Regions from separate parts of the Micromonospora sp. WMMD961 genome, predicted to be linked through region 1. Evidence: riboswitches for the same ligand, from Rfam matches in the RefSeq annotation. Region 1 holds a riboswitch; the other holds the start of a gene.
What was found. A riboswitch is a leader RNA that binds a small molecule or an ion and turns the genes downstream of it on or off. The one in region 1 is predicted to bind thiamine pyrophosphate.
Positions count from the first base shown of each region.

Region 2: linked by a shared signal. The riboswitch ahead of thiE (thiamine phosphate synthase) and the one ahead of O7614_RS26240 (ECF transporter S component) in region 1 are both predicted to bind thiamine pyrophosphate.

Region 1 covers NZ_JARUBJ010000002.1:5,809,454-5,815,241, forward strand. Annotated here, with positions in the region: gene O7614_RS26225 (DUF6328 family protein) at 58-561, opposite strand; gene O7614_RS26230 (SIS domain-containing protein) at 737-1,486, opposite strand; gene O7614_RS26235 (alpha/beta fold hydrolase) at 1,640-2,470, opposite strand; TPP riboswitch at 2,577-2,681, shown strand; gene O7614_RS26240 (ECF transporter S component) at 2,757-3,344, shown strand; gene O7614_RS26245 (ABC transporter ATP-binding protein) at 3,447-4,877, shown strand; gene O7614_RS26250 (energy-coupling factor transporter transmembrane component T) at 4,874-5,674, shown strand.
Region 2 covers NZ_JARUBJ010000002.1:6,528,591-6,534,378, reverse strand. Annotated here, with positions in the region: gene O7614_RS29795 (ThuA domain-containing protein) at 1-2,558, opposite strand, end outside; TPP riboswitch at 2,861-2,970, shown strand; gene thiE (thiamine phosphate synthase) at 2,965-3,591, shown strand; gene thiO (glycine oxidase ThiO) at 3,585-4,748, shown strand; gene thiS (sulfur carrier protein ThiS) at 4,739-4,939, shown strand; gene O7614_RS29775 (thiazole synthase) at 4,936-5,715, shown strand.

The sequences.
Region 1 (5,788 bases):
CCGCCACGCTACCCCCGGTTGTTACCCAGGGGTAGCGCTGCGTGCAGATCGGCGGGCTCAGCGGCCGATGGTCGTGTCCGGGTCGTCGTCATCGTCGTCGATGTCGTCCTCGCCCCAGTTGCGCCGGGCGAACGGCAGGGCCACCCAGAACGTGAGGAACCAGATTCCGGCCAGGGCGCTGAGCACGAAGGCGATCGGCCGGTCCAGCACGAAGTCGGTGATCAGCAGCACCGCGCTGACCATCGCGATCAGCATGAAGGCCAGGCCGCCGGTGGCCATCCGGTGCGCGAACCGCACCAACTCCGGCTTACGTCCCTGCCGGAACAGCGCCCGGTGGAACGCCACCGGCGAGATGATCAGTGCGGTGGCGGCCGCCGCCGCGAGCAACGCCACGATGTAGACGTCACGCTGGAACTCGGTGGTCTCGCTGAACCCGCTACTGAACGGCAGAGTGAGCAGGAAGGCGAAGAGGATCTGCACGCCGGTCTGGGCGACCCGCAACTCCTGCAGCAGGTCGGCGAAGTTGCGCTGCCAGCGCTGCTTCTCGGTCTCCTTCGACACGCGCTACCTCCGGTGAGACGCTACTGCCGGCGGTCCCGGCCGCCGGCAGCAACGCCAATGCCCCACCCGGCCGAGCGCGAAACAGGTTCACGACACCTGCCGTTCATCTCGGGGACGCATTCGGCCCCGGCGGCCGGGCGAGGCACCGGCGACGGGCCCAGGACCGGCGCCGGCCTCAGGACCCGCGCCGGATCCGACCCGCGTACCGAGCTTCCAGCTCCGTGTTGTGCGCGTCGCCATCCGGGATGTTCGCCGACAGGTAGACCGGCGGTCGATCCCCCGTCGCCAGCAACCGCGCCACCACCTCCACGGTGACCTGCTGGGCCAGCAGGGCGGCGGTGATCGAGGAAACCGCACCGACCGCGCCACCGCCCGGCAGCGGGAGTGTCGCGTCACCGTACGGCGCACCGTTGTCGAGCACCACGTCGGCGAGGTCGCCCAGCTTACGGCCGGACGGATGGCGGGAGGTCATCCGGCCGGAGTGCTGCACCGAGGTGATCGCCACCAGCCCGTGGCCGCGTTCCTTGACCAGTGTGGCGAACTCCACCATCGCGCCGTTGACCCCGGAGTTCGAGGCGAGCACGAAGACGTCGGTGGGCCGCACCGGGGCCAACTCGTAGAGGCGGTGCGCCACACCCGGGTCCCGTTCCAGCATCGGACCGAGCCGGTCGGCCGGTTCGCCACCGAGCAGCACCAGGTCGCGCAGCGCGATCCGGTTGGTCGGCACCAGGCCACCCGCCCGTCCGGCGATCTCCATGGCCAGGGCCTCCGAGTGCCCCGTGCCGAACGCGTGCACCACCCCGTCGGCGCGTACGGCCTCGGCGACCAGGTCCGCGGCCCGGCCCACCGCCTCCCGCTGACTGGCGGCCACCCGCCCGATCGTCTCGGTCACCACGGCCAGGTAGTCCTCGGCACTCACCGTCATGCGTCCTCCGTCGTCCGGTTGCGGGCCAACCAGTCAACCGCGCCCCCCGCCGAGCATGTCGACCAGGGTGCGCCCGGCCAGCGCCGGTTCGGCGGCCGGCCCGGGCACGCCGACCAGGCGCCGGCCGTCCGGCCCGGTGCCGTCCAGCGCCACTCAGGCCGTTCCGCCGGCTCGGGCCAGGATCGCCTCGGCGAGCGCACCCGGTGCCGCGTCCGGAATCCAGTGACTGACGCCGGCCAACTGCACGAAGCGGAAGTCCCCGGTGACGTTCGCCGCGCACGCCTCGGCGGCGGTCCGGCCGATCGCGACGTCCCGGTCACTCCACACGTACGTGGTGGGCACCGCCACCGGGCCGACGGCGGCCAGGTCGGCGCGGGACATCGCCCGGTACCAGTTCAGCGCGGCGGTGAGCGCCCCCGGCTCACGCATCGGGTCGGCGTAGCGGTCCACCCGGGACCGGTCGCCGACCCCGCCGAGCAGTTTCCGCAGCGCGGTGGCGTGCCAGGCCAGCAGCACCTTCTCCGCCTTGTCCGGCTTACGGAACAACGCGATGTACGACGACCGGGCCTTCTGCTGACTGTCGTTGGCCAGCGCGTACGCCATGGCCGCCGGATGCGGCACGGAGACCGCGGTCAGGGTGCGGACCCGCTCGGCGTGCCGGGCGGCGACCGCCCAGGCCACGACCGCGCCCCAGTCGTGCCCGACCAGGTGGACGGCGTCCAGGTCGAGGGCGTCGAGCACGGCCACCACGTCGGCGACCAGCTCGGGAATCCGGTAGTCGGCCACCGCCGTGGGCCGCGCCCCCGGCGAGTAACCGCGCTGGTCCAGCGCGTACGTGCGCAGCCCGGCCGCGTGCAGCGCCGGCACGACGTCGTCCCACTCACCGCTGTGCTGCGGAAAACCGTGCAGCAGCAGAACGGGTACGCCGTCCGGCGGACCACCGACGGTTACCTCGAACGTGAAGCCTCGCGCGTCGATCCGCATGATCGGAAGCCTACCCAGCCGACGCCGGACCGACCGTCCGCCGCAGGTCAGCGGAGCCCTGCTGGGTCGGCGGCCCCGGTCGGTGTTAGCGTCAGCGAGACAACTTCACATCCGACAGGGGAGCGCACAGCGCTGAGAGTGCGGGCACGCCCGCAGACCCTCGAACCTGATCTGGGTAATGCCAGCGCAGGGAGTTCGGTCGACCTCCAGCCGCGCCGCAGTCCGGTGCCACCGGGCGCGGCGTGCGTCTTCTCCTGGTTCTCTCTTCGTGAACTGGGAGCACAGCATGGACAACACCACCAACCGTTGGCGGACCATCGACATCGTGGTCGCCTCGGTGATCGCTGTCGCCTTCGGCGTCATCTTCTGGGCGTGGGGCCTGGTGTGGAGCGCCACCGAGGGCGCGTTCGCCTTCTTCCCGCCGGCGCAGGCGCTGCTCTACGGCGTCTGGCTGATGCCGGCCGTGCTCGGCGGTCTGGTCATCCGCAAGCCCGGCGCCGCGCTCTACTGCGAGACGGTCGCCGCCGTGCTCTCCGCGCTGCTGGGCAGCCAGTGGGCCGGCACGGTGATCCCGCAGGGCATCGTGCAGGGCGTCGGCGCGGAGCTGGCGTTCGCCGCCTTCCGGTACCGGTCGTTCCGGCTGCCGACCGCGCTGCTGGCCGGCGCGCTGACCGGTCTCAGCGCCGCGCTGTTCGACTTCTTCGTCTGGAACGTCGAGACCGAGCTGACCGGCTACCGAATCCCGTACGCGTTGATCACCATCGTCAGCGCCACCGTGGTCGCCGGTGCCGGCGGCTGGCTGCTGACCAAGGCCCTGGCCAACACCGGTGTCCTGGACCGCTTCCCGGCGGGCCGGGACCGCGCCCTGATCTGACCCCGCAATGGTGTTGATCAAGAGGTTTGCGTCAGGAGACCAGCCTCCGTCGACGCAAACTTCTTGATCAACAAGGCGGGCTGGGTGGGAGGGGGTGGGTTGGTGGGCGGGGTACTGCTGCGGGGGTTCGGGTGGCGGCACGCCGGACGGCGAGCCTGGGCTCTGCGCGGGGTTGACCTGCGGGTGGAGGCCGGGGAGCGGGTTCTGCTGCTCGGGCCGTCGGGAGCCGGTAAGAGCACCCTGCTCAGCGCACTCGCCGGGCTGCTGCCGGAGGACTCCGGCGAGCAGGAGGGCACCGTCGAGATCGACGGGCTCGACCCGCGCAAGGGTCGGGAGCGGGTCGGCATCGTCTTCCAGGACCCGGAAACCCAACTGGTGATGGCCCGCTGCGGCGACGACGTCGCGTTCGGGCTGGAGAACCGGGGAGTGCCGGACGACGAGATCTGGCCCCGGGTGGACGAGGCGCTGCACCGGGTCGGCTTCCCATACCCCCGCGGCCGCCACACCGCCGCGCTCTCCGGCGGGGAGCAGCAACGCCTCGCCCTGGCCGGCGCGCTGGCCCTGCGCCCGGCGCTGTTGCTGCTCGACGAGCCGACCGCCAACCTCGACCCGGCCGGCGCGAGTCTGGTCCGGCAGGCCGTGACCCGCGCGCTGGACGCCGACACCACGCTGATCCTGGTCGAGCACCGGGTCGCCGAGGCGCTGCCGCTGGTCGACCGGGTGGTCGTCCTGGAGCCGGGTGGCGGCGTCCGCGCGGACGGCACGCCGGAGGCGGTCTTCGCCGCGCACGGCGCCGCCCTGGCCGCCGAAGGCGTGTGGGTGCCGGGTCACCCCATCGCGCCCCGCCCGGCCGCCGCCGGCCCCGGGGAGCTGTTGCTCACCGCCGACCGGCTCGGCCTGCCGCCCCGGCTGGCCTCCACCGACCTGGGGGTACGCGCCGGCGAGGCACTCGCCGTCCGCGGCCCCAACGGTGCCGGCAAGTCCACGCTGGCGCTGCTGCTCGGCGGGCTGCTCCGACCGGGCACCGGGCGGGTCACGGCGTCCGCCGAGTTGGCCGGCGCGGACCACCGCACTCCCCCGCACCGCTGGCGTGCTACCGCCCTGGCCCGGCGGATCGGGTCGGTCTTCCAGGACCCGGAGCACCAGTTCGTCACCAGCACGGTCTTCGACGAGCTGGCGCTCGGCCCGCGCCGGACCGGTCAACCCGAGGCATCCGTCAAGGAGACCGTGGCCGGGCTGCTGGAACGGCTGCGGCTGGCCCGACTCGCCGCCGCCAACCCGTACACCCTCTCGGGTGGTGAGGCGCGGCGGCTGAGTGTGGCGACGGCCCTGGCCACCGCGCCACGCCTGCTGATCTGCGACGAACCCACCTTCGGCCAGGACCGGCGGACCTGGCGGGAGCTGGTCGACCTCTTCGCCGACCTGCGCGACGCCGGGCACGGCGTGGTAGCGGTCACCCACGACGCGGACTTCGTCGCCGCGCTCGCCGACCGCACCGTCACCCTGCACCCGGCCCCGGACGGCGACCGATGATCAGCATCGAGCCGATCGCCGCGCCCGACGCGCCGTTGGCCCGCCGCAACCCGGTGGCGAAGGTCGCCGCCGCACTGGTCTTCTCGTTCACCCTGCTGGCGACCCTGGACCCGGTGGCCCCGGCGATCGCCATCGCCGTCGAGTTGGCCGTGCTGCCGTTCTTCGGCATCCGCTACCGGGTGCTGGCCCGGCGGGCCTGGCCGTTGCTGCTCAGTGCCGCCGGCATCCTGGTCACCCTGGTGCTGTTCGCCGCCGACCGGTCCGGCCGGGTCCTGCTGGACGCGGGCCCGGTGCTGGTGAGCACCGGTGTGCTGCTCACCGCGCTCGGCCTGGTGCTGCGGGTGTTCGCGGTGGCGCTGCCCGGTGTGATCGTCTTCGCGACCACCGACCCCACCGACCTGGCCGACGCGCTGATCCAGAATGCGAAGGCGCCGGCCCGATTCGCCATCGGGGCGTTGGCCGCGTTCCGGCTGGTGCCGCTGCTCGGTCAGGAGTGGCAGATGATCAGCATGGCCCGGCGGGCGCGCGGCGTCGACGCCGGTCGCAACCCGGTGGTGAAGTTGCGCCTGTTCGCCTCCACCGCGTTCGCGCTGCTGGTGGGGGCGATCCGTCGAGGCACCCGGCTGGCGGTCGCAATGGACGCGCGCGGCTTCGACGCCGGCACACCACGGACCGTCGCCCGCCGGCAGCACTTCGTCCTCGCCGACGGGCTGCTCATCGTCGCGGCGGTCGCGTTGGCGGGTGCCGCCCTGACGGCGAGCGTGCTGCTCGGCACCTTCCGCCCGCTGATCGGCTGATCCCGGACCCGCACTGCCCATGCGCCTGCGGCGAAGCATCGTCGGAGTCGCATGTTCGCATGTCCGCCGTATCAGGGACACTCGGCGTTCCCCTGGCCGGACGAGATTGTTTCG
Region 2 (5,788 bases), 720 kb from region 1:
AGCACCTGCAGCTGCACCTTGTCACAGTCGATCTGCCCGTCCTCCGGGTCGGTCACCTTGATCGAGTAGCGGACCTGGTCGCCCCAGTCGAAGAAGCCGCCGTCCGGTGGGAACTCGATGGTGACCGTCGGCGCGGTGTTGCCCACGGTCACCGGCACGTTGGCCACCGCGGTCCGGCCCTTGGGGTTGGTGACGGTGAGCTGGGCGGTGTAGTTGCCGGCCGTGGCGTAGGTGTGCGTCGGGTTGGCCTCGGTCGAGGTCTGCCCGTCGCCGAACGTCCAGGCGTAGGTGAGCGCCCCACCGTCCGGGTCCCGGGAGCCGGCGCTGGAGAACGTGACGGTCAACGGCGCCGGACCCGAGGTCGGGTTGGCGGACGCCGCCGCGATCGGTGCACGGTCACCGGCGGTGTAGTCGATCCGGTAGACGCCGGAGTTGTCGTTGTTGCCACCGAAGCCGCTGCCCCACTCGATCAGGTACAGCGCGCCGTCCGGACCGAACTCGAAGTCCATCGGCCGGATCATGCTCATGCCGGTGAGCAACTGGTTGATGTCCACCAACGACTTGCCGTCGGCGGTCACCTGCATGGTGTACATCTTGTTCTGGTTCCACTCGCCGAGCAGCGCCTTGCCGTCGTAGTACGCCGGCCACTTGCGGGTGGAGTTGAGGTCGGCATCGTAGCGGTAGACCGGGCCGCCCATCGGGGCACCACCGCCGCCGATCTCCGGGTAGCGCGCGTCACCGGCGTACCCGTAGTCGACGGTCGCCGGAACCACCGGCGGGAGGTTGGTCAGGCCGGTGTTGTTGGGCGAGTCGTTCACCGGTGCGGCGCAGTCGAACTTCGGGCCGCTCGGGCCGGACGGGAACGTGTAGTCGTTGTACGCCTCGTTCGTGCCCGTGCAGTACGGCCAGCCGTAGTTGCCCGGGGTGACGATGTTCCACTCGACCAGACCACGGGGGCCCCGGTTCGGGTTGTCCGAGTTGGCGTCCGGCCCGTAGTCCGCCACGTACAGCGTGTTGGTCTTCGGGTCGGTGCCGATGCGGAACGGGTTGCGGAAGCCCATCGCGTAGATCTCGGGACGGGTCTTCTCGGTGCCGGCCGGGAAGAGGTTGCCCGACGGGACCGTGTACGTCCCGTCGTCCTCCGGGTGGATCCGGATCACCTTGCCGCGCAGGTCGTTGGTGTTGGCGGAGGTGCGCTGCGCGTCGTAGTCCTGGCGGCCCGCCCGCTCATCGAGCGGCGAGTACGAGTTCGACTCGAACGGGTTGGTGTTGTCACCGGTGGCCAGGTAGAGGTTGCCGTCGCTGTCGAAGGCCATGCTGCCGCCGGCGTGGCAGCAGGTGTTGCGCTGGGTGTCGACCCGTAGCACCTGCTTCTCGCTGGCCAGGTCGATGGTGTCGCCCGTCACCGTGAAGCGGGACAGCAGGTTGCGGGTGACCCCGTCGTTCGGGGCGTAGTACAGGTACACCCAGTTGTTGGTGGCGAAGTCCGGGTCGAGCCGGATGCCGATCAGACCGTCCTCGTTGCCGGTGAAGACGTCCAGGTCGACGGCGGTGACGGTGTTGCCGGTGTCCGGCTTCACGATCTGCACGCGGCCGTCGCGCTCGATGTAGAAGACCCGCCCGTCGGGGGCGACGTCCAACTCCATCGGGTTGCTGGTGTTGCTGTCCAGCGTGACCTTCTCGAAGTTGGCGGTCTTCGAGGCGCCGCAGTCGGCGTTCTCGACGCCGGCCGCGGTGCGGATGCCGCCGAGCAGGTGGGAGAGGAACTCGGGCTCGGCGTACGACTCCCGGGTATGCCCGCCGCCGGTGTACCAGGAGCGGCCACCGTCGAAGTCCTGACACCAGGCGATCGGGTGGTCCGCACCCATCGCGCCGGCACCGGCGGTGTAGCTCTTCTCGTCCAGGCTGGCCAGCACGTGCACGTCCGGCCGCGGGTTGGTCTGGAAGTTGTACCACTCGTCGAACCGGGACCAGCGGTCCGGCAGCCCGGCGGTGGACGGGTGCGCGTGGTCCTCCACCTTCACGGTGGCCTGCTGGTTCTGCGGGTGGTTGGCGAAGTACGCGCCGACCAGGTCGCCGTACCAGGCCCAGCTGTACTCGGTGTCCGACGCGGCGTGGATGCCGACGTAGCCGCCGCCGGCCTGGACGTAGCGCTCGAACGCCGCCTGCTGCTCGGCGTTGAGCACGTCACCGGTGGTGGAGAGCCAGATCACCGCCTTGTACTTCGCCAGGTTGGCGTCGTTGAATGCGGCGCCGTCCTCGGAGTTGTCCACGGTGAATCCGTTTTCGGCGCCGAGTTGCTGGATGGCGGCGATGCCGGTCGGGATGGAGTCGTGCCGGAAGCCGGCGGTCTTGGAGAAGATCAGGACGGAGAAGGGATCGGCTGCGGCCTTTGGCGCCTTGGGCACCACCTGGCTGACCGGGGCTGCGGCTTGCGCATCCCGTGGGGGGACCTGGGCGGCAGCCTGGGCGGGCGCGCCGAACAGGGTGGTCGAGGCCATGGCCAGGGAGATCAGGGTTGCGGTGATGGGTACGCGGGCACGACGAGAACGGGACACGCCGCCTCCTGTGTCGTAGTGACAGAGAGCTCGCGGGAGTCGGCTCGCCGAACGCCCTCCCTCATGGAGCCGGTGGTGACGCCGTGCCAGGGTGCCCCACCGACATTTTGTCGAATCGCTGAACAAATTAATTCGGCTGGCTCGATGTCGGGCAAGATGCCGGCGGGTAACGGTTCTGCAACGGCGGGCGACATTCCGAACAGGACCGTATGAAGTGCCCCATCGATCTTCCTCATCCCGGCCCGCCCGGCCACCGCCGAGCCCGCCTTGGCAGGCCGGCGGATCTGTCGTACGGTGACACGCAAGTAACCCACGGGAGCCCGGTGTACCGGGCTGAGAGGGGGGCTGACAGCCCCCGACCGTCGAACCTGATCCGGGTAATGCCGGCGCAGGGAGGAGCGTTGCCGTGCCGTCCATAGGGCGACTGCATCTGATCACCGACACCCGACCCGGGTGCGACCCGCTCACCGTGGTCCGGGCCGCCCTCACGGCGGCCCGCGCCGACCTGGTGGTGCAGGTCCGCGTCGAGGATTCCGCCACCGACCGCGAGGCGTACGACCTGGCCCGACGGGTCCTGGCGCTCTGCGCGTCGTACGAGGCGACCTGCCTGGTCAACGACCGGCTGCACGTGGCGCTGGCGGTCGGTGCCGACGGCGGGCACGTCGGTGCCGAGGACCTGCCGGTCGCCGCCGCCCGCCGGGTGCTCGGCCCCGCCGCGGTGCTGGGAGCCACCGCCCGCGCACCGGAGGCGGCGACGTCGGCGGTCGCGGCCGGAGCCAGCTACCTGGGCGTCGGGCCGTGCCACACCACCAGCACCAAGTCCGGCCTACCCGACCCCATCGGGCCGGCCGGGGTACGCGCCGTCGTCGACGCCGTCGACGTGCCGGTCATCGCGATCGGCGGAGTGACCGCCGCGCGGGTGCCGGCGCTGCGGGACGCCGGGGCGTACGGGGTGGCGGTGGTCGGTGCCCTCTCCGCCGCCGCCGATCCAGCGCGGGCGACGGCCGAGTTGCTCCGGGCACTGACGTGTTAGCAGGGGGCCCTTCCTCTACGAAAGCCGTTAACAAGGGGCCCTTCCTTGCGGATGTGGCGGTGGTGGGGGCAGGGCCGATCGGGTTGTCCATCGCCTGGCGCTGCGCCGCCCGGGGGCTGCGGGTGGTGGTGCACGATCCGGCACCCGGATCGGGGGCCGCGGCGGTTGCCGCCGGCATGCTCTCACCGGTCGCCGAGGCGTACTTCGGTGAGCGGCAGCTGACCGAGTTGCTCCTCGCGTCCGCCGCCCGTTGGCCGGCGTTCGCGACCGAGCTGACCGAGGTGACCGGAGTCGAGATCGGCTACCGGACCGAGGGCACCCTGATGGTCGGCCTGACCGGCGACGACCTGGCCGAGGCGCGCCGGTTGTGGGCGTACCAACAGGGGTTGGGTCTGCCCGTGACGCCGCTGCGCCCCAGCGAGCTGCGCGACCGCGAACCGGCGCTCGCCCCCCGGGTGCGCGGCGGCGCGCTCGCGCCCACCGACCACCAGGTAGACCCCCGACTGCTGGTGCCGGCGCTGCGCGCGGCCGCGCAGCGGGCCGGCGCGGTGCTCGTGCCGCAACCGGTCCGGCGCCTGTCCGATGTGGATGCCGAGGTCACCGTGGTCGCCGCCGGCTGTGGCGCTGCAGCGCTCACCGGCCTGCCGGTGCGGCCGGTGAAGGGCCAGATCCTCCGGCTCCGCGCGCCCGACGGCGTCGCGCCGGGCTTCCGACACGTGATCCGGGGGTACGCCGACGGCGAGCCCGTCTACCTGGTGCCCCGTGCCGACGGCGAGGTCGTGCTCGGCGCGACGGTCGAGGAACGGGCGGACACCACTGTCACCGCCGGTGCCGTGCAGCGCCTGCTCCGCGCCGGAATCGACCTGCTGCCCGAGCTGGCCGAGTACGACCTGGTCGAGGCGGTCGCCGGGCTGCGCCCGGGCACACCGGACAACGCGCCGATCCTCGGGCCGCTGCCCGGCCGGCCGGACGTCCTGGTCGCCACCGGGCACCACCGGCACGGCATCGTGCTCACCCCGATCACCGCCGACCTGATCGCCGACCTGGTGCTCGGCGGGGTTCCCGATCCGCTGCTCGCGCCGTTGCGGGCCGACCGGTTCGACAGCGCGGGCTCGGACGGAGCTGAACCGACAATGGAGGGGGACCGGTGGAGTTGACGGTGAACGGGGCCGGGCGCGTCGTGCCCGGTGGCACGTCGGTGGCCGACCTGGTACGCGACATCGTGCCCGAACAGCGTGGGGTGGCGGTCGCTGTCAACGGGGAGGTCGTACCCCGGGTCGGGTGGCCGGCCACGGCGCTGCGCGACGGCGACCGGGTCGAGGTGCTCACCGCGGCGCAGGGCGGGTGAGCGGCATGCCGTTCGAGCTGGGTGGGGAGACGTTCACCTCGCGGTTGATCCTCGGCACCGGCGGTGCCGCGAACCTGCACGTCCTGGAACAGGCGATCCGGGCGTCCGGCACCGAGCTGGTCACGCTGGCGCTGCGTCGCGTGGGCACCGCGCCCGGTTCCACCGGCGGGCTGCTGGAGTTGCTGGACCGGTGCGGGGTACGCCTGCTGCCGAACACCGCCGGCTGCCACACCGCGACCGAGGCGGTGAAGGTGGCCCGGCTGGCCCGGGACGCGTTCGACACCGACTGGGTCAAGCTGGAGGTGATCGGCGACGAGCGGACGCTGCTGCCCGACGGGGTGGAGTTGCTCCGCGCCGCCGAGGAGTTGGTCGCCGACGGCTTCACCGTGCTGCCGTACACCAGCGACGACCCGGTGCTGGCCCGCCGCCTCGCCGACGTGGGCTGTGCCGCGGTGATGCCGGCCGGCTCCCCGATCGGGTCGGGGCTCGGCATCGGCAACCCGCACCACATCCGGCTCATCAGGCAGGGCGTGGGCGTCCCGGTGATCCTCGACGCGGGCATCGGCACCGCCTCCGACGCCGCCCTCGCGATGGAGTTGGGCTGCGACGCGGTGCTGCTGGCGAGTGCGGTGACCCGGGCCGAGGACCCGGTGGCGATGGCGACCGCGATGCGGTACGCGGTCGAGGCGGGCCGGTTGGCTGCTGGCGCCGGCCGGATCGCCCGACGCTTCCACGCGCTCCCCTCCACCTCCGACGCGGGAAGACCCGACCTGTGACCGGGCCGCAGCAGCCGAAGGGCCAGGCGCCGTCCGTAGATCTTGGAAGGAACAGGCCCCGCCAGGGGCATTT